Regions from separate parts of the Clostridium lapidicellarium genome, predicted to be linked through region 2. Evidence: riboswitches for the same ligand, from Rfam matches in the RefSeq annotation. Region 2 holds a riboswitch; the other holds the start of a gene.
The links. Region 2 has a riboswitch for cobalamin ahead of AB8S09_RS12420 (DUF3870 domain-containing protein). Riboswitches for the same ligand answer to the same signal wherever they lie in the genome.

Region 1 (4,752 bases), on a different contig from region 2:
TCGGATTTTGTAAAATCACCATTGGTAACAACTACTCCAATAGTAGTATTCCCGCTAAACATATTTTTTTTCTCCGAGTACATATTTAACATTACCTTTTCTGTATTCACAAAGGACTTTTTATCTTTCCCCAAAGCACCTGCTATTATACTTCCGCTTCCACTGTCTATTATATCTCCAAGACAATTTACTGCAACTACTGCACCAATTTTAAGATCTCCTATTTGAAGAGCGAAAGAACCAAGTCCTCCCTTCATGGCATATTCATCTCCGAGTATCTTACCCACAGTTGCCCCCGTTCCTGCACCTACACTGCCATTTTTGCATAAATTCAATTCGGAATTTATACACGCTTCATATCCCATGGACTTATCAGGCCTTATCCTATAATCGCCTATATTCAAATCAAACAGTACAGCTCCACAAACTATGGGAACCTTTGTAACACTCACATCAAATCCTATGCTTCTTTCCTCCAAATACTGCATCACACCACCTGCCGCATCCAGTCCAAAAGCACTGCCACCCGTAAGAACTACAGCATGTATTTTATCCACCAAATTAACAGGATTCAATAGATCCGTTTCACGTGTACCTGGAGAACCACCTCTAACATCCACTCCCGCAGATGCACCTTTTTCACATATAACTACGGTACAGCCTGTAGGTCCTTTTAATTTTTCTGCATTTCCTATTTTTATCCCACCTATATCATTCAGCAAAATTTCCCTCATTTTTAACCTGCACCTCCATATTATATTATAAAACCCCAAGCTGGTAAAAGCTCAGGGTTGATTTTACACTTGATTTAATTAAAAACAAGTCTACTTATGTCTTATTTTAAAAACGGCAGTAACAACAGATGCCGTAATAAGCACGGATAAAATCATTTCTGGTATTCCATTTGTAAAGGCCACTGCCAATATACCCTTTTTAGCCGCACTCAAGCTTATATTCAATGCTTTTGAATAAGGCTCCAGATATATAAGATATATCATTCCCAGTACACCAACCGTATTTATCAATGAACCGGCTGCAGCAGCTATACCTACAGAAAAAACCCTTCTCTTTATTTTTATAGCTTTAAATACATAATAGCTTCCTATTCCTATAAGCACTCTCGGTAAAACCGATACCAGAGGGTTCATAAATACAAAAGAAACAGGTGAAGGTGTAGTTATAGACTGAATCACACTGAATATACCAAAAATAAGCCCCACCATGGAACCTACCAACGGTCCCTCCAAAATAGCACCTATTATAACTGGAATATGCATTATAGTAGCTTTTACCGGTGGAATAGGTATAAAACCAAGTCCTGTTACGCCAAGTACGACAGAAATTGCAGATAACATGCCGATTATAGTAATCTTTCTAACGGTCAGCTTTGACCATTCATTAACTTGTCTTTCCATAATTTTCCTCCGTTGTTATTCATTACGATATAACACGGAAACCTCCTTCAAAAAAATTTTAGTTCAGTTTTTTTATAAATACCGACGATTTTATTCTATCACTTTTATCAAAAAGTTCAATAAATCAGTTAAAAAAAACACAATATCTTTTAACCCCTGCGTATTGGGAATCCCCCATTAAAATATTCCTCGGGATACAATAAATCTATAACTTTACTTCTGCTGCACTTTCCTTTCTCCATAAATACATCAGGTATCCCGCTCAAATTTACCCTTATATTCTCCAGTGGAAATATATCACATATATTATCTATACACTCTGCCGCAGAATTATTTCTTGATTTTTTTATATATTCCAATATGTTCTTCCCCTTTAGCCAACCCGAGTTTTCATATTCTTTGTCATAATTCAATATGGTGCATTTCAGTTTATGTTTATCGCTGCCGGATATAGAGGACATAAAAAAAGTTTTAACCATAATATCGTCTATAGGCAGACTATACCCCGCAAAAATTATATGTTTTGCATTTTTCATAAGAAGTCCCATTTCAGTCTTAAGTTCTTCTAAAATAGGGGCATTTCTCTTCTTTGAAAGGCTCTGTATTATGAGATTCATATCATATGGATAAGTTATCTGGCCGCAGTAGGGACATTCTATGGCACCTCTCTCATACAACTTCTCCTTCTCAGTGGTGTATTTCCAATTTTTCTGAAGAGGTTTTAAAATGGACGGTCCAAAAATTTCGGTAGACAGCCTATCCCATTTTTCTGCAAAGCTTATTATCGATTTGCCGCATTCAGGACAAATCCTAGTTCCAAACATACCGTGTGGAAATAGTATTTTCCCTATTCTTATTATCCTAGAAGGATAATTATAATCATTTATGCTCTTACATTGAGGCTCATCTGTAACATAACATATACCTGACTCACCATCATCCAGCTGGGTAGAAGATATCTGGGTTCCAAAATCATCGTAAAGCTGTAATTTTAAGCCATCTTTCAATTTAATCGGATTCTGGTTTCTCTCCTTGTGTACATTAAATAGATTCCAGAGAATTACAGGATCCCAGTTAAAAGATATTATGGCATAGGAAAAAAGATAAAAACGTCTTGTATTTCTCTTATAATTTCTGTTTTCAAATGCCTGTGCTTCTTCTATCATGAGATCAGTAAGCACTTTTGCAAACTCATAATAAGGTTCCATTTTTTCTCTATCCGTGTAACCTGGAACATTTTGAATGCTAAATCTCTCCAATTCTTCAATAATCAAAATAAGGCATCTCCTAGCTGCCTTGACCCTCTCTGCCCTCAAAAATTGTGTTCTTCCATTTACAAAAGCATTGAATCCCATATTGTTGTCAATAAGTTGATCAAGCAGGGTGAAAAGTTCATGCATATTGATCTTGTTATTTGTATTTACTATGGCTTCAAGGGCCCTTAAATCATATATCTCTGATATTTTTGAATCTTCAATCAGATCCTCAACAATCAATTTTTTAAAGGCACCGGCCAGTTTTTCGTTTTTCCCTTTCAAAAAAGAAAAATCGCCTCTACTAATTTTTGAAATAAGCTGCATCAACTCCTTGGTTGCATGGAGCCCCAGGCTTTTAGTTGCACCGGCTCCCCAGAGTATAACGGTTTCAGGCCAATATTTCTCAGACATGATCTTATCCTTCCTTTCAGAAACACTTGATATTATTATAAACCAATGTTACAATATTTAAAATATAAAAAATGCACCTATTTATCCATGACAAACAAGTGCATTTTTAAAGGGATTAGATATGTTTAAGTTAACACCAACATATATAAAAAGGGACTTCTTTTGGAAGTCCCTAATTACCACACTACAAAACTCTGTCACTAAAAATAACAGCAGTATTACAATTGATAAATCCTTCCCTCCGAAAGATTACTACATACCTAGACACAGGCAGGTCTCCTGACTATCGGTTCATCCTTTTTTCCCTTCCCAGAAACTTTCCAGTGGAATCCAAAATCGTCACCTTATACAGTAGCGGGGGCTGTAAGGGTATCTCACCCTATTCCCTTTTAATTATCAACTAAACCTTATGCCTTTTTATTAAGTTATATTCTATATTATATACTTACTGTCCATATTCGTCAAGTGAAATTTTTTTACATTCACGTTTTTTACTTAAGTCCCTCTTCATAGGACTGTATCATTTTCTTTACCATCTGTCCTCCGATGGATCCTGCTTCTCTAGATGTAATATCTCCATTATATCCATTTTTCAAACTTACTCCTACTTCTCTAGCTGCCTCCATTTTAAATCTATCAAGAGCTTCTTTTGCGTCTGGAACTAAAGATTTTCTTCCATTGCTTGCCATATTAATTCCTCCTTTTATCCACATAGATTTTTTATTGAAGTATTTTATTAATTGTGTATTTAGAGTTTATGCATTTCGTAATTTTATAAACTATTAAATTAATAGCAAATATGAAAAAATCACTGAAATCTTGTTAAAAATTCCAGTGACAGTACATCATTTTTTATTTTCTAAAACATTCTTAGCTTGTCCAATAGTAAGAGGAAGGGTATCAACTTTTAATACTCCATCTTTCTCCAGTATTTCAACAAGATGGGCTACTCTTGGAAGCCTTAAATTAATTTTCCGAATAAGCTCCTTCTGATTAAATACTTCCTTGGTAGTGCCTCCCATCACAATACTTCCCTTATCCAAAAGATACACTGTATCAGCTAAAAGGGGAACTGTATCTACATCATGTGTTGCAAAGATCAGGGTAATTCCAAGTTTTTCATTTATTGAATCCAAAAGCTTAATTAATTTATATACCCCTCTTGGATCAAGAGCTGCGGTAGGTTCGTCCAATACCATAACTTGAGGTTTCATCGCAAGAACACTTGCGAGAGCAATCCTCTTTTTCTGTCCTCCGCTTAAATTATGCGGGCTCTTATCATCATATCCTGTCATTCCAACCACTTTTAATGCCCATGCTATGGTATCCTCCAGCTTTTTTCCCTTCATTCCCATATTTAAAAGTCCATAGGCTATTTCCTGACGAACTGTGGAATTAAAAAGTTGATCATCGGAATCCTGAAATACCATACCTACCATCTGCCTTATTTTGACCAAGTTTTTTTTGCATACCTGCAGTCCGTCTATTGTAATAGTACCTGATTTAGGTTTTGAAATTCCATTAAACAGGTGAAAAAGTGTCGACTTGCCTGCACCATTTGGTCCTAGTATTGCCACTTTCTCACCTTTTTCTATCTTCATATTAACATTTCTAAGTGCCATGCTGCCGTCACCATAGGCATAGCTGACATCATCCACTTCAATAAGTGA
Region 2 (4,752 bases):
CCATAGATGGTTGAACCGGGAATATATACGTTCCTCTTGCCACATACTCTTTCAAAATATCATTCTGAATAGTGCCCCTTAATTTTTCAGGAGCTACTCCCTGCTTTTCTGCTACAGCTATATACATAGCAAGCAATATTGAAGCCGGAGCATTTATTGTCATGGAAGTACTTACTTTATCCAGTGGTATTCCATTAAAAAGTGTTTCCATATCTTTAAGAGAATCTATGGCAACTCCAACTTTTCCAACTTCACCTTCTGCAAGTTCGTGATCGGAATCATAACCTATTTGCGTAGGCAGATCAAAAGCTACACTAAGTCCTGTCTGGCCCTGCGACAAAAGATATTTATATCTCTTGTTTGATTCCTCTGCAGTAGCAAAACCTGCATACTGCCTCATTGTCCAGAGCTTACCTCTGTACATAGTAGGCTGAACACCTCTTGTATAAGGGTATTCTCCTGGAAATGAAAGTTTTTCATTATAGTCTAAATTCTGTACATCTTCAGGTGTATAAAGTCTTTTAACTTCTATACCCGATGTGGTTTTAAAGGATTTCTTTCTCTCTGGGAATCTAGTAACTGTTTTTTTAAGAGTTCCCTCTTCCCACTCTTTTTTCTTGGCTTTTACTTCATTAACTTTTTCTTCCTTAAACATTTTCTAACCCCTTTTCTTTATTCTTCTGGACTTGATTTATCAGTTTTAAATTTCATGCTGCCAGTTTCCTGGAATCTTTCATGCCAGGATAACGCTTCCTTGAGCAAAACTGGTGTATGAATATTCTTGCCTTGACATGCTCTTTTAAAATAATCTTTAAGAAATGGTCTGTAATAAGGATGGCTGCAATTTTCTATTATGACTCTAGCCTTTTCTTTTGGAGACAACCCTCTTAAATCGGCTACACCCTGTTCTGTAACTATTACATCTACATCATGTTCCGAATGATCACAATGAGGTACCATTGGAACTATAGAGGATATTTCACCATTTTTAGCAACTGATTCCGTCGTGAATATGGATATATAGGAACTCCTCGTAAAATCTCCTGAACCGCCTATTCCGTTCATCATTCTGGAACCCATTATCTGACTTGAATTTACATTGCCATATATGTCAGCTTCTATGGCCGTATTCATAGCTATTACCCCGAGTCTTCTGATTACTTCAGGATTATTGCTTATCTCTTCAGGTCTCAATATGAGTTTCTTTCTGTACTCATCGATTTTGTCATAAAATTTTTTCTGTCCCTCTTCAGAGAAAGAAACAGATGTAGCAGAAGCCACTGAAATCTTGCCTTCATCCATCAAATTGAACACTGAATCCTGTGCAACTTCAGTATATATCTCCAAATTATTAAATCTGGATTCTTTCAACCCTGCAAGTACTGCATTTGCAACAGAGCCAACTCCTGACTGGAGCGGCAGCAAATTTTCGGGAAGTCTTCCCTGCTTAACTTCATTTTCAAGAAAATCTATTAAATTTCCAGCCATTTTTCTGCTTGTTTCACTTATTGGTGCCACTTTTCTAATATTATCTTTTATATCACTGAAAACTATACATTTTATCTTATCGGGATCGACTTCTATATAATCCGTACCTATTCGGTCTGCCACGTGAGTTATAGGTATGGGCTGTCTATAAGGCGGTTTCTCAGGGATATATATATCATGTGTCCCTATAAGCGAAGTTGGCTGAGTTTCATTTATCTCCACAATCACAATATCTGCATCTTTAACGTATGTAGGTGAATTTCCCACAGATGTAGTTGGTATTATATAACCTTCTTCAGTTATACCTACGGCTTCAACTATGGCCACGTCGATTTTACCCATAAATCCATAGTCTACCATTTGAGGTGACATGCTGAGGTGGGCGTCTACATAATCTATTTTACCTGCATTGATAGCATTTCTTACATCCTTGTGCGTCTGATATGGAAACCTTTTTTTGATTGCCCCAACTCTGGCTAGTTCTCCATCCAGCTCATCACCTACAGAGGCACCTGTGTACAAATTGATTTTAATTTTCTCGCCATTTTTTATCCTCTTTGCCAGTGCCATAGGTACCGACTTAGGATAACCTGAAAACGTAAAACCGCTGGTCCCGACAGTCATACCGTCCTTGATAAGTTCAGCAGCATCATTAGGTGTACCTATACGTTTTAGAAGCTCTTTATTTTTTATCCTATCCGTAATCATACTATCCCCTTCTCTATTAAATAATTAACATAATTATATTATTTATTAAATTTTTTAATTTATACTCTATGTCCTCCCTTCCTTTTTGATCTGGATATGTATAATAGAAAAACAAAAAACGGCCCAAGTACATTGAAGAATATACTCACGCCGTTACTTTCATTACTTTCATATAAAGGTCTTACCCTTATATCGTAATAAAATGGCTTTTTTATTTTTATTTTTTATTTACATCTTTTACTCAATATTATTTTATACCTTTCGTGGCAATTTATCAATACCGCTATAAAAGATTTTTTTGCCATTCCAAAATAATTATCTTCTATATCCGATACAATTTCCTTGATATTATTCAAATTCTTCCCTATCAATAATTCTTTAGCATATTTTTTCGCAGTATCAGTCACAAAAGAGCATTCCATGTCCTGTATTTCACCAGAATACCTGTTCACAATGATCCCTATGACAATTTCATTGTAAATTTCGGCTGCTGTTATCCCCTTCGGAAGTTTTGCATACCCAGTAATAAATACATTATCTTTTTTCAAAAAACATACCCTCCCCCCAAATATATACTGCTATAAAACTCAATTTAATGAATTTAAAGCATAACATCTCTTCCTTTCCCCGAAGGAATCAACATATATATATTAGGCAGGCTTCCTGGCTCAGATTCATCTTACTCCTTGGTCTTCCCAGATTTATATATCCAGTGACATAATAAAGTTTCATCCTCCATACAGTAGCGTGGACTGCAGTATTTGACTTTTCCTTTTACTTATTCTTAAATAACACCTAATTTAGATATTCAATTTTAGTGGTTCTCTATATTCTCTCTATCTCAAATTTATCATTATCGTAGTCTACTCTTATTTTACAGCCTTCATAAATGTCACCTTTAATTATCTTCTTGGCAATAGATGTTTCAAGCACATTTTCCATATATCTCTTTAAAGGTCTGGCTCCATAAACCGGATCATACCCTTCTCTTGCTATAACGTCTTTAGCTCTATCGGTTATTTCTATATAGATATTCTTATCCTTTAACCTGTTTTCTATATCCTTCAAAAATATATCTATTATGGATTTAATCTCCACGGTGTTCAATGGTTTGAACATTATAATATCGTCAAGCCTGTTTAAGAATTCTGGTTTAAACTTCAATTTCATGTCATTCATCACTTTATTTTTTATATCTTCGTCTATTCCCGCAGAACTCTTGTTCTCAAGCAAATAGCTGCTCCCTATATTGGAGGTCATGATTATAATGCAATTTTTAAAATCAACTACCTTGCCTTGATTATCCGTAAGTCTTCCATCGTCAAGTATCTGTAGAAATATATTAAAGACGTCGCTGTGTGCCTTCTCTATTTCATCAAACAATATTACACTATAAGGCTTTCTCCTGACTGCCTCTGTAAGCTGACCTCCCTCCTCATAGCCAACATATCCCGGAGGAGCTCCTATAAGTCTGGAAACGGAATACTTTTCCATATACTCCGACATGTCTATTCTAATCATATTATCCTCACTATCAAATAAAGCTCTGGCAAGAGTTTTGGCTAGTTCAGTCTTTCCCACTCCTGTAGGACCTAAAAATATAAATGAACCTATGGGCCTCTTTGGATCCTTCATTCCCGATCTTGCCCTTATAACAGCATCAGAAACAGCCTTGACAGCTTCCTTTTGTCCTATGACTCTTTTTGAAAGTTCATCTTCCAGGTTAATAAGTTTTTGCCTTTCTCCCTCCACTAATCTAGACACCGGAATTCCCGTCCATTTAGATACGATCTGAGATATTTCCTGTTCCGTAACTTCTTCCTTCAACATGGCAGTCTCATTGTTTTCCTTTATTGTATTTTCTTCTTTCTCTATTTTTCTCTCCAATTTAGGTATAGTTCCATATTTCAATTCCGCAACTCTATTCAAATCATATTCTCTCTTTGCCTTTTCAATCTGACCCCTTGCTTCATCCAGCTGTTTCTTCAAATCCCTGACACCGGTTATATTTGACTTTTCCTTTTCATATTTGGCTGTAAGTTCATTGTCTTTATCCTTCAAATCATTTAGTTCTTTTTCCACTGTCCTGAGTCTTTCTACAGAAGCTTTATCTTTTTCCTTGGACAGCGCTTTCTTTTCAATTTTCAACTGAAATAATTTTCTTCTGACATCATCCATTTCAGTAGGTACGCTGTCAATCTCCGTCCTTATCATAGCACATGCCTCGTCGATCAAATCTATGGCTTTATCCGGAAGATATCTGTCAGTTATATATCTGCTGGAAAGCTTTGCCGCTGCCACTATGGCAGAATCATGAATTCTTATGCCGTGGTATATTTCAAATTTTTCTTTAAGGCCTCTCAATATAGAAATGGAATCTTCAACACTGGGTTCATCTATAACCACCGGCTGGAATCTTCTCTCAAGTGCTTTGTCCTTTTCTATATATTTTCTATATTCATCAAAAGTAGTGGCTCCTATACAGTGAAGTTCTCCCCTTGCAAGCATTGGCTTTATAATATTTCCCGCATCCATAGATCCTTCCGTCTTTCCGGC

Region 1: it holds a riboswitch for cobalamin, as region 2 does, so the genes downstream of both, AB8S09_RS09725 (hypothetical protein) here and AB8S09_RS12420 (DUF3870 domain-containing protein) in region 2, are expected to answer to the same signal.

Annotation. Positions count from the first base shown of each region.
Region 1 is NZ_JBGFFE010000013.1:10,983-15,734, reverse strand. It holds gene AB8S09_RS09735 (P1 family peptidase) at 1-734, opposite strand, end outside; gene AB8S09_RS09730 (ECF transporter S component) at 825-1,415, opposite strand; gene AB8S09_RS09725 (hypothetical protein) at 1,565-3,082, opposite strand; cobalamin riboswitch at 3,336-3,507, opposite strand; gene AB8S09_RS09720 (alpha/beta-type small acid-soluble spore protein) at 3,574-3,771, opposite strand; gene AB8S09_RS09715 (energy-coupling factor ABC transporter ATP-binding protein) at 3,928-4,752, opposite strand, start outside.
Region 2 is NZ_JBGFFE010000021.1:44,120-48,871, reverse strand. It holds gene AB8S09_RS12430 (acyl-CoA mutase large subunit family protein) at 1-655, opposite strand, end outside; gene scpC (succinyl-CoA:acetate CoA-transferase ScpC) at 673-2,196, opposite strand; gene AB8S09_RS12420 (DUF3870 domain-containing protein) at 2,421-2,744, opposite strand; cobalamin riboswitch at 2,833-3,010, opposite strand; gene clpB (ATP-dependent chaperone ClpB) at 3,022-4,752, opposite strand, start outside.